4 regions of the Buttiauxella sp. genome follow, and region 2 is predicted to be linked to each of the others. Evidence: predicted binding sites of a transcription regulator. Region 2 holds the regulator's gene; each other region holds the start of a gene.

Region 1 (3,861 bases), on a different contig from region 2:
TCCGAACAGGGTTTGTATGACATCCGCCCGCCGTGTAATCCGTTTTCACCCACCGGAATGGGGCTGGATAACGCGTGGTGCCTGAACCCCCAAACGCAACGTGCCTTCGGCGTGGAAGCATATCCTGGTGGCTTGCCTGCGTTATATGCCTGTGGGGTGAATGATTTGACGCTGCGGAGCGTAGAAATTTGCCGTCCACAGCCTTTGCCTGCCGGATGGAATAAGCGCGAGCGTGTGCTAATTGATTGCGATGGAGTGAAACAAGATGTCTGATTTTGCCTGGCTTGGGTCTGTTGCTGCGTGCTGTACTACGGGGTCATTTGCGCTACAGGTACTGCATATCCTGAAGAATCGCGATACTAAAGCTATCTCACTAAGCATGTATCTGGTGTTTGTTTTTGGCGTGCTGTGTTGGTTGTTGTATGGGGTGAGCAACGGGGATGTTCCCCTGATGGTCGCCAATGGCATTACGCTTGTGCTGGCGGCGACAGTGCTACTTATGAAAGTGGTGAACGAACGGGTGCGATAAACGGTGACGGGGAACCGTCACCGTATTATTTCTATTCTTCGGCAGCATAACCTTGAACAGGTAGCGCTTGACCATCAAGCCAGGCGCTATTTTCACGCATTTCCAGGCGCCCTTCGATAAACCAGGAAACGACCAGCGGATAAATGGCGTGCTCCTGGCTCTGCACGCGAGCCGTGATGTCGTCTTCATCGTCACCGTCAAAAACCGGGATTCTGGCCTGAAGGATCACCGGCCCGCCATCCAGTTCTTCGGTGACAAAATGCACCGATGTCCCGTGGACTTCATCACCGTTTTCCAGCACCTGACGATGGGTATTCAGGCCAGGATATTTCGGCAATAGAGAAGGGTGGATGTTGATAAGACGACCAGAATAGTGCGTGACAAACTCAGGGCTGAGAATACGCATATAACCGGCCAGCACCACCAGATCCGGGGCGTAGGCGTCGATCTCGAGCATCAACTCACGATCGAACGCCGCCCGATCGGCAAACTGGCTAGCGGTTAACGCGTGAGCAGGAATTTCTGCTTCACGCGCACGTTCAAGACCAAAGGCATCGGTTTTGTTACTGAATACAGCCGCAATGGCGCCATTAATTTTTTTAAGCTTGCAGGCATCAATAATTGCCTGAAGATTACTTCCGTTACCGGAAATGAGCACCACGATGCGTTTCATTATTCAATAACCACACGTTCAGCAGAATCAGAAGCTTTGATACTACCGATTTTCCAGGCGTTTTCACCTTTTGCATTCAAAAACTCAACCGCTTTATCAGCTTCGGCTGCAGGCAACGCAATCAGCATCCCAACACCACAGTTAAAGGTGCGGTACATCTCGTGACGGCTGATATTCCCGGCTTTTTGCAGCCAGTTGAAGACCGCAGGCCATTGCCAGGAAGACTCAGCAATAACCGCCTGGGTGTTGTCTGGCAGAACGCGTGGGATGTTTTCCCAGAAACCGCCACCGGTCAGGTGAGCAATGGCGTGCACATCCACGTTTTCAATCAATTCCAGAATTGATTTCACATAGATACGCGTCGGTTCCAGCAGATGATCGGCCAGGGGTTTGCCTTCCAGTTCGGTGGTGAGCGGGTCAGTACCGCTGACTTCCAGTACTTTACGCACCAGAGAATAACCGTTGGAGTGCGGGCCACTTGAAGCCAGAGCAATCAGCACATCGCCGTCGGTCACTTTAGAGCCATCGATGATTTCTGATTTTTCGACCACACCCACACAGAAACCTGCCACGTCGTAATCTTCTCCGTGGTACATGCCCGGCATTTCAGCGGTTTCGCCGCCGACTAATGCACAACCCGATTGCAGACAACCTTCGGCAATACCGGAGATAACGCTGGCTGCGGTTTCAACTTCAAGTTTTCCAGTCGCATAATAATCGAGGAAAAACAGTGGCTCAGCACCCTGAACAACCAGGTCGTTCACACACATGGCGACCAGGTCGATGCCGATTGTGTCGTGACGCTTCAAATCCATCGCCAGACGCAGCTTGGTACCCACACCGTCGGTGCCGGAAACCAGCACAGGCTCACGATACTTCTGAGGTAACGCACACAGCGCACCGAAACCGCCTAATCCACCCATGACTTCCGGGCGGCGGGTCTTTTTCACTACGCCTTTGATTTTATCGACCAGAGCGTTACCAGCATCAATATCAACACCGGCATCTTTATAGCTGAGAGAAGTTTTGTCGGTCACTGCTAAGTCCCCGCGGATGGGTTAGAAATAAAAAACGCCGCAATTCTAACAGTGCAGGCAAACGTTTGCGAGCCTCTTATTCAGCGGGATGTAATAATTGTTGTTATATACTGATTCCAGTCTCGTTGATCCTGATCAATCCCAATATCTATAGCACTGCCCTGAAAAAGCGGTATAATCCGGCGATTTTTTTTGTGGTGGCCAACTATCTCGGGGAGAAAGAGTATGAAGATCGTGGAAGTCAAACACCCACTCGTCAAACACAAGCTGGGCCTGATGCGTGAGAACGACATTAGCACCAAACGCTTTCGTGAACTCGCCTCAGAAGTTGGCAGCTTGCTAACTTACGAAGCTACGGCGGATCTGGAAACTGAAAAAGTCACTATCGAAGGCTGGAACGGCCCGGTAGAAATTGATCAGATCAAAGGTAAGAAGATTACCGTTGTGCCAATTCTGCGTGCCGGTCTGGGTATGATGGAAGGCGTGCTGGAAAACGTTCCAAGCGCACGTATCAGCGTGGTGGGTATTTACCGTAACGAAGAAACTCTGGAGCCAGTTCCTTATTTCCAGAAACTGGTTTCTAACATTGAAGAACGTATGGCGCTGGTGGTTGACCCGATGCTGGCAACCGGCGGTTCAATGATTGCCACTATCGACCTGTTGAAGAACGCAGGTTGTACCAGCATCAAGGTGCTGGTTCTGGTGGCTGCACCTGAAGGTATAGCAGCACTTGAAAAAGCGCACCCGGACGTTGAGCTGTTCACCGCTTCTATCGATCAGGGCTTAAACGAGCACGGATACATTATTCCGGGCCTCGGCGATGCCGGCGATAAGATTTTCGGTACCAAATAATGCTCTTCATGTTTCGAATTGCTGATGCGCTGGCGGCCTTTGCTCACCCTGGTCACGTAGCAAATCTACGCTCCCAGGGATTTACGCTGTTGCCGCCTTTCCGCAATCCGAAATCTATTGAGCATTAAAAATTGAGCCGACTTCGAAAGTCGGCTTTTTTTTGATTTATAACTTCTCAAAATCATAAGCCCAAATTAATTGAAGTTGCAGCGGCCCCAAAGGGGGAATAATCCCGATGAGCTTACTAATGTAAGTGATTCGGGTGAGCGAGCACAGCCAACACCGCTGCGGCTTCAAGTAAGACGGGCAATTCTCAGAGGAAAACACAATGACACGCCGCGCTATTGGAGTGAGCGAAAGACCACCCTTGCTGCAAACGATACCGCTAAGTTTGCAACACTTGTTCGCCATGTTTGGTGCCACCGTGCTGGTGCCTATTTTATTCCACATCAACCCAGCGACGGTACTGCTGTTCAACGGGATTGGGACGTTACTGTATCTCTTTATCTGTAAAGGGAAAATTCCGGCTTATCTCGGTTCAAGCTTTGCCTTTATTTCGCCAGTGTTGCTGCTTTTGCCGCTAGGTTATGAAGTGGCTCTGGGCGGTTTTATCATGTGTGGCGTGTTGTTCTGCATCGTTGCGCTGATTGTGAAAAAAGCCGGCACCGGCTGGCTGGACGTGATGTTCCCGCCTGCGGCGATGGGTGCAATTGTGGCGGTCATCGGTCTGGAGCTCGCGGGTGTTGCGGCGAACATGGCGGGTTTGCTGC
Region 2 (3,861 bases):
TCAGGCCGATAGCCGCAGGGCTGTAACCCATGTCGTGAAGAATAAATGGGGAACCGGTAAGCCAGGCAAAGAAGCTGGCGGAGCAGGCGGCATAGATCAACACGTTACCGCTGTAGACTCGCGAACTGAGCAAGGACAGGAAGCTGACTTTATTGTCTTCAGTTTGTGGATGATGCTGGGTGCGTGGCTTCAGACGGAAGGTCGGGATCATCAGCACAAGCGTAATGACAAATAGCGTGGCGAAAATCGCCTGCCAGTCAAAGTGGGTCAAAATCCAGCTACCCAACAGCGGTGCCAGTGCAGGAGACAGGCCAACCAGCGGCATTATCGTGGCGAAAATACGATTCGCGCGATTCGCCGGATAGTAATCGGTTACCAGAGCCTGCCAGCTGACTGCCGCAGAACAGACGCCGACCGCCTGAACAAAACGCAGCACCAACAGCGCGGTGGCACTTTCGACCCACAGCATGCCAATACAACCCACGGCGAACAGACTTAAACCTGCCAGTAACACCGGTTTACGGCCGAAGTGATCGGACAGCGGGCCCCACATTAACTGGGCAAACGCAAATCCCGCCAGGAACAGACTCAGGCTGGCACTGACCGCCGAGGCATCAGTTTGTAAATCTTGCTGAATGGCAGCGAAAGCAGGCAGATACATGTCTGTGGCGAGGAAGCCCAGCACACTTAATCCAGCCAGCCAGATAAGAAATCCTTTTGAAGGTTGCATATTATTCTCTTGATTTAACGTGCAGGTTAATTACGGCGAGAGTGTACGGAGTGCAATTACGCTTGTGAAACGCTAATATTTGTAGGTTGCGTTCAAAAATTTTGTGAGCAAAGAAATGTGGTCAGAATACTCGCTGGAAGTCATAGATGCGGTGGCGCGCAATGGTAGCTTTAGTGGTGCAGCCCAGGAGTTACACCGCGTTCCGTCTGCCATTAGTTATACGGTGCGGCAACTTGAAGACTGGTTAGCCGTTCCGCTGTTCGAACGGCGGCACCGCGATGTGGAATTAACCCCCGCTGGCGTCTTTTTTCTCAAAGAAGGCCGCTCTGTTATCAAAAAAATGATGACGACACGGCAACAGTGCCAGCAGATCGCAAATGGATGGCGCGGACACCTGGCTATTGCGGTTGATAACATTGTTAAACCGGAGCGAACGCGGCAACTGGTGCTGGATTTTTATCGCCATTTTCCGGACATCGAACTGCGTATCTTCCAGGAAGTGTTCAACGGTGTGTGGGATGCGCTGGCGGATGGGCGTGTCGAAGTGGCGATTGGGGCGACTCAGGCGATTCCTGTTGGGGGGCGTTATGCTTTCCGCGATATGGGAACCTTGAGCTGGCGTTGTGTGGTGGCTTCCACACATCCACTAGCACAGCGCGGTGGGACGCTAAGCGATGATGACCTGCGTGACTGGCCATCGCTGGTGCTTGAAGATACTTCGCGTTCATTGCCTAAACGCATTACCTGGCTTTTGGATAACCAACGCCGGGTGGTGGTGCCTGACTGGCAGTCCGGTTCGGATTGTTTGAGCGCGGGTTTGTGTATCGGCATGGTGCCACTGCATATCGCCAGACCGTGGCTGGCTTCCGGGCAATGGAGCGAGTTAACGCTCGATAATCCTTTTCCTGACGCAGCATGCTGCCTGACCTGGCGGCAAAACGATGCATCGCCCGCATTGGCCTGGTTGTTAGATTATCTTGGGGATAGCGAGACGATGAATCAGGAATGGTTGCAGGAGCCTGAATAAATCAGGCTCCACGAACGGATTTCTCAGGTCGGATAAGCGCAGCGTCATCCGACATTAACTTAACGGCGATAGTCGCGGAACGGACCGTCGGCCACTGAACGGCGTTCAATCAGACGTGGATGCACTTCAATGGACTGCGACTCTTCGCGTTTGTTGACGATCCTGTCCAACAGCATGTTAAACGCTGTTTCACCCAGCGAATCTTTCGGCTGGTGGATGGTGGTTAGTGCCGGTGAGAAGAAACGCGCGTTACGCACGTTGTCATAACCGATAATGGAAATATCCTGCGGCACGCGCAGTCCCATTTCATCAGCGGCACAAATTGCGCCCATCGCCATGATATCGCCTCCACAGAAGACGGCGGTAGGGCGTTGAGGCTGGCCGATGATCTGCTGCATCGCGCGGTAACCCGATTCAGGTTCAAAGTCACCCTGAACAATCCAGTTATCTGGAATAGAAATACCCGCTTCTTCCAGCGCTTTCATAAAGCCTGCGTGGCGACCGCCGCCAGTGTTACGTTCCATCTGACCTGGGATCGCACCAATTTCGCGGTGACCGCGTTCAATCAGATAACGACCCGCCAGGTAACCACCGTGGAAGGCATTATCCACTACCGAGTCGGTGAAATCGGCCCGCGCTTCGCCCCAGTCCATCACCACCATCGGGATGTGACGGTACTCTTCAAGCATGGAGAGCAAGGATTCTGGATATTCAGAGCACATCACCAACAGGCCATCGACACGTTTTTGCGCCATCATTGATAAGTAAGCGCGCTGTTTTTCAAAGTTATTGTGTGCGTTACCCAAAATCAGGGTGTAGCCTTTTTCAAAGCAGCTATTTTCCACCGCTTCGATGATCTCGGCAAAATAAGGTGCTTCGCTGGAAGTGGCAAGCAGACCAATCGTTTTGGTGTGATTAACTTTCAGGCTTCGTGCTACCGCGCTTGGCGAGTAGTGCAATTCTTTAATTGCAGCCCAAACCGCGTTGCGTGTCTCTTCCGCCACAAAACGGGTTTTGTTAATCACATGTGATACGGTTGTAGTGGAAACGTTTGCGCGCTTCGCCACGTCCTTGATTGTCGCCATTAAATTTCACTCCGGGCCATATCGTAAACCCCTGATTACTAATGTGTTAAACGTTTGCGTACGCTGACTCCAAAGGCAACATGGTGGTTGCGGGTATGCCGGGATTGCGACATAAAACGGGAGGAGGGCATTGAATTGACGATACGCAATAAATTAGCGAGGGATTTTGGCCTATCCAGGGGAAAAGTGGAAGAGGGAAAATGGATATCAGGTTAAAACCTGGAGGATTTTTATCTCTGATTGTGGGAAAATCACCCGGACACACCGATTGTATGCCCAAATCAGTTCGATTTGCAGGTAGGTGGCAAATGAACGAATCCCGATGAACTTACTCAAGTAAGTGATTCGGGTGAGAGAGTGAAGCCAACAACCCTGCAAATTGAAGTGAGAAGGGCATGGGGAATAAAAGGAGTTTAGTGATGAGTACCGATCTGAAATTTTCAATCACGACCACGGTTATTGTTTTGGCTTTGATTGTTTGCGGCGCACTGACTGCCGTTCTGCACTGATTAAAATGGGCCGCAATCGCGGCCCATATCATTTCCCCCGTCATACTTCGAGCTTCAGGTGCGTTGGCTGCGCTCATTCACCCTGGTCACTTACTCCAGTAAGCTCCCGGGGATTCATGCGCTTACCGCCTTCCAGCAACTCGAATTATTTAGGGGGTATGCGATTAGATAGCCAGATTCTTCGCAACAAACGCCCAGTTCACCAGCGCCCAGAAATGCTCGAGGTAGTTAGGACGAGCATTACGGTAGTCGATGTAATACGCATGTTCCCACACATCAACCGTCAGCAGTGGTTTAGCCGCTGTAGTCAGTGGGGTGCCCGCGTTGGAAGTAGAAACGATCGCTAATGCGCCATCTTCCTGTTTAACTAACCATGTCCAGCCTGCGCCAAAGTTCTTGATAGCAGCATCAGTAAACTGCTGTTTAAACTCAGCAAAGCTCCCGAAGGACTTGTTGATCGCTTCCAGAAGCTCGCCAGTTGGTTCGCCGCCTGCGTTAGGTGCCAGGCAG
Region 3 (3,861 bases), on a different contig from region 2:
ACGCCGCCCTGAACCACCTGGCATGCTTGCGCACCAAGGCCCTCCAGTTCAGTTTTTAATAGCTCTTCAAGCCCACGCGCCGTACTGGCAAACAGAGAATTCATATCGTCACTTAATCAGGTGTAAAAAGAAAATTGTGGCGCATTATAGCCAATCTGCCACGCATGTCATAAAGTTGGCCTCTTATATTGTTTATTTATTTCTGTCCAGGGAATGCGATGATCACCTTATCCCAGCTTTATATCCACCCGGTGAAATCAATGCGCGGGCTGGCCCTCTCTCATGCACAGGCAACCACCAGCGGTTTGGCTTTCGATCGCATCTTTATGGTGACAGAACCTGACGGCACTTTTATTACCGCGCGACAATTTCCACAAATGGTGCTCTTTACCCCGGCAATCACACACGATGGCCTGTTTATGAGTGCACCAGACGGCAGTTCTGCCACCGTACGCTTCGTCGATTTTCAGCCACAAGCCGAGCCGACCGAAGTCTGGGGCAATCATTTCACCGCGCAGATAGCGCCGGAAGATATTAACCAGTGGCTAAGCGGCTTTTTTTCACGGCCTGTGCAATTGCGTTGGCTGGGCGAAACTTTAACCCGCCGCGTGAAACGTCATGAAGACGTGCCTTTGTCGTTTGCCGACGGTTTTCCTTTCTTGTTAGCTAACGACGCCTCATTGCGTGATTTGCAAAGTCGCTGCCCGGCGAGCGTGAAAATGACACAGTTCCGCCCGAATATTGTCGTCACTGGCGCGCAAGCCTGGGCGGAAGATAGCTGGCAAGTGGTACGCATAGGCGGTGTGACTTTTGATGTCGCGAAACCGTGCAGCCGGTGTATTTTCACCACCGTCAGTCCGGAGCGTGGACGTAAACATCCGGGCGGCGAACCGCTGGCGACATTGCAACAATTCCGCACCGCACTGGATAACGGTGATGTCGATTTTGGTCAGAACCTGATTGCCCGCAACAGCGGTGTGATTCGTGTCGGTGATGAACTGGAAGTGTTATCCACCAAACCAGCGAAAGTTTATGGCGCAGGGGAAACCGCAGAAGCGATTGAAGCTTTCGAGCAACAAGAAAGCCTTGTTGATGTTGACTGGCAGGGTCAGGTTTTCCGCGGCAATAACCAACAAATTCTCCTTGAACAGCTAGAACAGCAAGGCGTTCGGGTGCCCTATTCTTGCCGGGCTGGGATCTGTGGCAGCTGCCGAATTAAGTTAGTCAGTGGAGAAGTGAAAGCATTGAAAAAAAGCGCCGTAGGAAATGATGGCACTATTCTGTGTTGCAGTTGCGTTCCTGCTGGGGATGTAAAACTCGAAGAAGTTTAAACCGCCTGATCGAGACTGAGGTCGTTAACCACCGGTTGCGGCCTTAATCTGTCATTCATCACTTTAATCGCATCGCCAAGTTGCATGGTACGACCGGCAAGTTGTAAACCCGGTTGTGCCAACAAACACAACGCTGCGTTATCACCGGTTTCAACCACCAGCAGATTAACCTGCTGCATATCGTCACTCAACCAGACACACGCGGCATCACCTGGAATGGGCTGCCAACAGTCTCCATGAGAAATGAAGTGCCAGCTTTTTGGCATTTGCGGCTTGAGATAACGAATGGCGACCAGCGCATTTAATACCAGTTCAGCACGCTGTTCTTTACTTAATACCAGCTCGCGGCATTTCTCTTCGAAAGAGAAAAACAGCGCAGCATCATCAACACAAAAACCTGTGTTTTCAAAGGCATCGGGGGTAAGCATTTTACGAGGGAAACGAGAACGGAATAGCATGCCATTGGCTAAATCGAGCATCATACGATCATGCTCTTCATCAAAATACCAACGCCAATTATCGTCCGGTTTTATCCGCATAACTATTTGCCCTTTCGTTTATTCCCACGATTTAAAACATCCTTATCGCCGCTTCGTTAAAGACCATATTAATAAAAGACCAATATGTATAATTTAGCAACAGTGGTGGAATATAAAACAACCAGGGCTGAAAATAAAGCCCTGGTTGTCTGAAAGATAAAATGTTGGGATTAGATTCCTGAGACGATTTCTTTTATCAGCGGTGGGCCTTTAAATATGAAACCAGAATATATTTGCACCAGTGAAGCACCCGCCGCCATCTTCTCGCGAGCAGCAATCACCGAATCAATTCCGCCAACACCAATAATCGGTAAGCGACCATTTAATTCTTGTGAAAGACGACGAATAATTTCTGTACTCTTCAACTGCACTGGACGGCCACTTAATCCCCCCATTTCATCGCAATATTTCATGCCCTGAACGAGGCTACGATCAAGCGTAGTATTGGTGGCAATGACTCCGTCAATATTATGGCGCACTAAACTGTCGGCCACCTGGATCAATTCTTCTTCAGAAAGATCCGGAGCGATCTTCACCGCCACTGGCACATATTTATGATGCAATTCCTGGAGGGCTTGCTGTTTATTTTTAATCGCAGCTAACAGATCGTCTAACGCTTCGCCGTATTGCAACGTGCGTAATCCAGGGGTATTTGGCGAGGAAATATTGATCGCGATATAACCGGCATACGGATAAATTTTATCCATGCAGATCAAATAGTCGTCTTTACCCTGCTCAACTGGAGTGTCTTTATTCTTACCAATATTGATGCCCAGCACCCCATCAAAATGGGATTTTTTGACGTTCTCAACCAGGTTATCCACGCCGTGGTTATTGAAGCCCATGCGGTTGATCAAACCTTCTGCTTCTACCAGACGGAAGATCCGCGGCTTGTCGTTTCCAGGCTGTGGACGCGGCGTGACGGTACCAATTTCAATCGAGCCGAAGCCCATGGCACCCAGTGCATCAATACACTCACCGTTTTTATCTAAGCCGGCAGCAAGACCTAAAGGATTCTTAAACGTGAGGCCCATGCAGGTCACAGGTTTAGAGGGTACATTTTGCCGCACCAGCCATTCGAGAGGTGTACCAGTTACACGACGCAATTGCTGAAATGTCACTTCATGAGCGCGCTCGGGATCGAGCTTGAAAAGGGCTTTACGAACGAAGGGGTAGTACATGAACACTCCAGAATTCCCAGTATGCAAACTGGGGCAGTATTATTAACGATAACGCCCCTGAATGGAATTGACCTGCAACAAAAAAGGCCTCATCAGCGCAAACGTTTTCTTATCCTCCTCTGCGTTATGCGTTTTTTGCAAATTGATTACCAGATAAATCATTTAGTGGAAAAACACTTCTGCGCGACTATCACACTCAATTGTTATCAAAGTTACCTAAATGCAAACATTTGGTTATAAGGATGCGACATGCGTGTGATTACCCTTGCAGGAAGCCCCCGCTTCCCTTCCCGTTCCAGTGCTTTGCTGGAGTATGCCCGCGAAAGATTAAGCGCACTGGATATTGAGGTGTGTCACTGGCATCTACAGAACTTCGCCCCTGAAGATTTACTGTACGCCCGTTTTGATAGCCCCGCACTGCTCGCCTTAACCGAACAACTGCAGCAGGCCGATGGCGTGATCATCGCGACACCCGTTTATAAAGCTTCTTTTTCCGGTGCACTGAAAACACTGCTCGACCTGCTGCCTGAACGTGCGCTGGATAAGAAAGTTGTCCTCCCTTTAGCGACCGGCGGAACTGTAGCCCACATGCTGGCCGTCGATTACGCCTTGAAGCCTGTCCTTAATGCGCTGAAAGCTCAGGAGATTCTGCACGGTGTGTTTGCTGACGATAGCCAGATTGCTGACTACCAGCACAAACCGGTGTTCTCTAACAATTTACAACAGCGCTTAGATAGCGCCCTCGAGACCTTCTGGCAGGCATTGCATCGCCGGGATTTTATCGTCTCTTCCCCGTTTAAAACTCAAGGA
Region 4 (3,861 bases), 180 kb from region 2:
GACTTTTTCAGCAATTTCCTGCGCGCGGGCAAGGGCGACATCGCTCATTTTCTGCGGCTGCCAGGATTCACGATAATCACCATCTTCCTGGCGATGACCAATCGGGTCACAGAAATGGACGCCATCGATTGCGCTGATGGTCAGCAGGGTAATTTCAAAATCAAAATTCACCACGCCTTCAACAATCACACGTCCTTTACCGGCACGGCCGCCAAGCTGTGCGTACTCCCAGGCTTTTGCTAACTGATCGGCAGTGCGGATAAAACTTTGCCCTTTACCGGAAGAGCTCATAACGGGTTTGATGATACAAGGCAGGCCAATTTCTTCGACCGCGTGCAAGAACGCGGCTTCGCTATCGGCAAAACGGTAACTGGAGGTCGGCAAACCCAGTTCTTCGGCAGCCAGACGACGAATGCCTTCACGGTTCATGGTCAACTGGGTAGCACGGGCGCAAGGTACTACGTACTGACCTTGCTGCTCCAGTTCGACCAGCATATCCGTCGCAATCGCTTCAATTTCGGGAACAATGAAATCGGGCTTTTCAGTGGCGACCAGTTTTCTAAGCTCGGCACCATCCAACATATTAATCACGTGGCTACGATGCGCGACATGCATTGCCGGGGCATCAGCGTAACGATCGACGGCGATCACTTCCAGACCCAGGCGTTGACATTCTATCGCCACTTCTTTTCCTAATTCGCCCGAACCCAACAACATCACACGAGTAGCTGAAGGACGGAGCGCTGTTCCCAACATTGACATAATCTGTATACCCAAACGGAGAAAATAGACCGGCGGATTATAAACGAAAACGTTTGCGTACGCATCGGCTTTCCCGCTTGCGATGCAAGGGTAATATCATTATACTGTTTAAATAAACAGTTAAACCGGAGCTGCAAAATGGCGGTTGAAATCAAATACGTTGTTGTACGAGAGGGGCAAGAAAAAATGTCATTTGCCAGTAAGAAGGACGCCGACGCCTATGACAAAATGCTCGATCTGGCGGAAGTGTTGAGTGGCTGGCTCACTCACAGCCCAATAGCTCTCGAAGAAGGCCAAAATGACGTGCTGGCGATGTGGATGGCAGAAAACAAAGATGTGCTTTCCACCGTGCTGAAAAGCGGCAAATTGCCAGAACTTGAAGCCGCAGCTTCAGTAGAAGAACCCACTGAAGAGGTTTCTGACGAAGAGGCTTCCGACGAAAAAGTGGCCGAGCATCCGCGTAAGCGCACAAAAGCTGCCTAAGTTTTATCGCGTCGGGTTACCGGCGCGTTTCTTTTCTCATCTTTAGTCTGATCAGACACTTCTTGACAGCCTTTCGCATAACCTCAGTGGTTAACTTCCTTAAAAAGGGTGTCTCTCATGAGCAATTGGTTACAGCAACTTCAGTCTATGCTGGGACAAGCGACGCAGTCCGGCCAAAATCAATCGGTACAAAATCCATCATCGCAAGTGCCTCAGGGGCTGAGTAAATTACTGGTGCCAGGTGCACTGGGTGGTTTAGCAGGCTTACTGGTTGCCAGTAAATCATCGCGTAAATTACTGACAAAATATGGGACCAGCGCATTGCTGGTTGGCGGTGGTGCCGTGGCTGGAAGCGTGTTGTGGAGCAAATACAAAGATCGCGTCCGTGATGCCCACCAGGGTGAGCCGAATTACGGGCAGCAACAGTCGCCAATTGATTTGCGTACCCAGCGCCTGGTTCTGGCTTTGGTGTTTGCCGCCAAAAGTGATGGCCACATCGATGACAAAGAGCGCCAGATTATCGATCAGCAACTGCGTGATGCAGGAATTGAAGGCCAGGGTCGCAACCTGATTCAACAGGCCATCGATCAGCCGCTTGATCCGCAGCTTCTGGTGCAAGGCGTTAATAACGAAGAAGAAGCGCTGGAACTTTATTTCCTCAGCTGTGCTGCTATCGACATCGATCACTTTATGGAGCGTAGTTATCTCAATGCGTTGGGCGATGCGCTAAAAATCCCACAAGATGTGCGTGAAGGCATCGAACAGGATATTCAGCAACAGAAACTCAATCTGCCGGGTTAATCCCGGCATTTTCCTCAAAATCCCACGTTACGCTTGCAAGCCTGTCTGAATTTGCCACCCTTACAGGGTGTTAACTCAAAAATGAAAATCGACATGCCACCTAAAGCAAAAAAAATACCCCATACCATGACCACGCATGGTGATACCCGCATCGACAACTATTACTGGTTACGCGACGACGATCGCACCGATGAGCAGGTACTTGATTATCTTCATCAGGAGAATGACTACGGTCGACAGGTGATGAGCACGCAACAGGCGTTACAGGACCGGCTGCTTAAAGAGATGATCGACCGTATCCCCCAGCGGGATATTTCCGCCCCCTATACGCAAAATGGTTATCGCTACCGCCAGGTTTTTGAAACCGGCAATGAATACGCCATTTATCAACGCCAGTCAGTGATGCTCAGCGAATGGGATGAGTGGGACATCCTGGTCGATGGCAACCGCCGTGCAGCTCATAGTGAGTTTTACACCATGGGCGGAATGAGTATCACGCCAGATAATACGGTGTTGGCGCTGGCGGAGGATTTTCTCTCACGTCGCCAGTACGGTTTACGCTTCCGTAATCTCGAAACCGGGAACTGGTATCCGGAAGTGCTGGATAATGTCTCCAGTAGTTTTGTCTGGGCGAATGATTCCGCCACGCTTTACTACGTTCGCAAACATCCGAAAACGCTGTTGCCTTATCAGGTCTGGCGACACACGGTGGGACATCCTTCCATTGATGACGAGCTGGTGTACGAAGAAAAAGACGAAATGTTTTATGTCAGCGTGCATAAAACGACGTCGAAGCACTTTGTCTTAATTTACCTGAGCAGTGCCACGACCAGTGAAGTGTTGCTACTCGATGCCGAACTAGTGGATGCGCAGCCACAAAGCTTTGCACCGCGTCGCAAAGACCACGAATACTCGCTTGATCACTATCAGCACAATTTCTATTTACGTTCTAATCGCGACGGCAAAAACTTTGGTTTATATCGCAGTAAAGCCCGTGATGAAAAACAATGGGAAGTGCTGATCCCACCACGTGAACAGGTGATGCTGGAAGGGTTTACCCTGTTTACGGACTGGTTAGTGGTCGAAGAGCGCCAGCAGGGGCTGACCAGCCTGCGCCAAATCAACCGTAAAACCCGCGAAGTGACCGGCATTGCGTTTGATGACCCGGCGTATGTCACGTGGCTTGGCTACAATCCGGAGCCAGAGTCTTCACGTTTGCGTTACGGTTACTCGTCGATGACCACACCGGATACTTTGTTTGAGCTGGATATGGATACCGGTGAGCGGCGGGTGATTAAGCAAACTCAAGTCGCGGGATTTGACGCCAGCCATTATCGCAGTGAGCATTTGTGGGTCACGGTGCGTGATGGGGTGCAGGTGCCGGTTTCGCTGGTGTATCACCGTGAGCACTTCAAGCGCGGGAAAAATCCGCTGCTGGTTTACGGCTATGGTTCGTATGGCAGCAGCATGGATGCGGATTTCAGCAGCAGCCGTTTGAGCCTGCTCGATCGCGGGTTTGTTTTTGCCATTGCCCATGTGCGGGGCGGGGGAGAACTGGGTCAGCAATGGTACGAAGACGGCAAGTACCTGAAGAAAATGAACACCTTCAATGACTATCTTGATGTGTGTGATGCCTTGCTTAAACAGGGTTACGGTGATGAAAACTTACTGTATTCCATGGGCGGAAGTGCAGGCGGGTTACTCGTCGGGGCGGCAATCAACATGCGGCCAGAGCTATTTCATGGCGTCGTTGCACAGGTGCCTTTTGTTGACGTGCTGACCACTATGCTTGATGAGTCGATTCCGTTAACTACG

The links. Region 2 encodes PurR, which represses purine synthesis genes. Its sites were predicted from a motif close to CANGCAAACGTTTGCNTG; they were not measured.
Region 1: a site for PurR is predicted at 2,294-2,311, ahead of purM (phosphoribosylformylglycinamidine cyclo-ligase). Genes of this name have one in related genera too.
Region 3: a site for PurR is predicted at 3,146-3,163, ahead of pyrD (quinone-dependent dihydroorotate dehydrogenase). Genes of this name have one in related genera too.
Region 4: a site for PurR is predicted at 805-822, ahead of purT (formate-dependent phosphoribosylglycinamide formyltransferase). Genes of this name have one in related genera too.

Annotation. Positions count from the first base shown of each region.
Region 1 is NZ_JBAVHX010000023.1:118,525-122,385, forward strand. Features, by position in the region: gene WBL83_RS16025 (glycoside hydrolase family 28 protein) at 1-273, shown strand, start outside; gene WBL83_RS16030 (SemiSWEET family sugar transporter) at 266-529, shown strand; gene purN (phosphoribosylglycinamide formyltransferase) at 561-1,202, opposite strand; gene purM (phosphoribosylformylglycinamidine cyclo-ligase) at 1,202-2,239, opposite strand; gene upp (uracil phosphoribosyltransferase) at 2,465-3,091, shown strand; gene uraA (uracil permease) at 3,420-3,861, shown strand, end outside.
Region 2 is NZ_JBAVHX010000010.1:299,231-303,091, forward strand. Features, by position in the region: gene punC (purine nucleoside transporter PunC) at 1-730, opposite strand, end outside; gene punR (DNA-binding transcriptional activator PunR) at 846-1,757, shown strand; gene purR (HTH-type transcriptional repressor PurR) at 1,817-2,842, opposite strand; gene WBL83_RS10195 (YnhF family membrane protein) at 3,262-3,351, shown strand; gene sodB (superoxide dismutase [Fe]) at 3,516-3,861, opposite strand, start outside.
Region 3 is NZ_JBAVHX010000004.1:738,529-742,389, forward strand. Features, by position in the region: gene rlmKL (bifunctional 23S rRNA (guanine(2069)-N(7))-methyltransferase RlmK/23S rRNA (guanine(2445)-N(2))-methyltransferase RlmL) at 1-104, opposite strand, end outside; gene WBL83_RS03940 (YcbX family protein) at 219-1,331, shown strand; gene zapC (cell division protein ZapC) at 1,328-1,870, opposite strand; gene pyrD (quinone-dependent dihydroorotate dehydrogenase) at 2,041-3,051, opposite strand; gene ssuE (NADPH-dependent FMN reductase) at 3,301-3,861, shown strand, end outside.
Region 4 is NZ_JBAVHX010000010.1:124,225-128,085, forward strand. Features, by position in the region: gene purT (formate-dependent phosphoribosylglycinamide formyltransferase) at 1-762, opposite strand, end outside; gene WBL83_RS09220 (YebG family protein) at 901-1,245, shown strand; gene WBL83_RS09225 (tellurite resistance TerB family protein) at 1,363-2,046, shown strand; gene ptrB (oligopeptidase B) at 2,140-3,861, shown strand, end outside.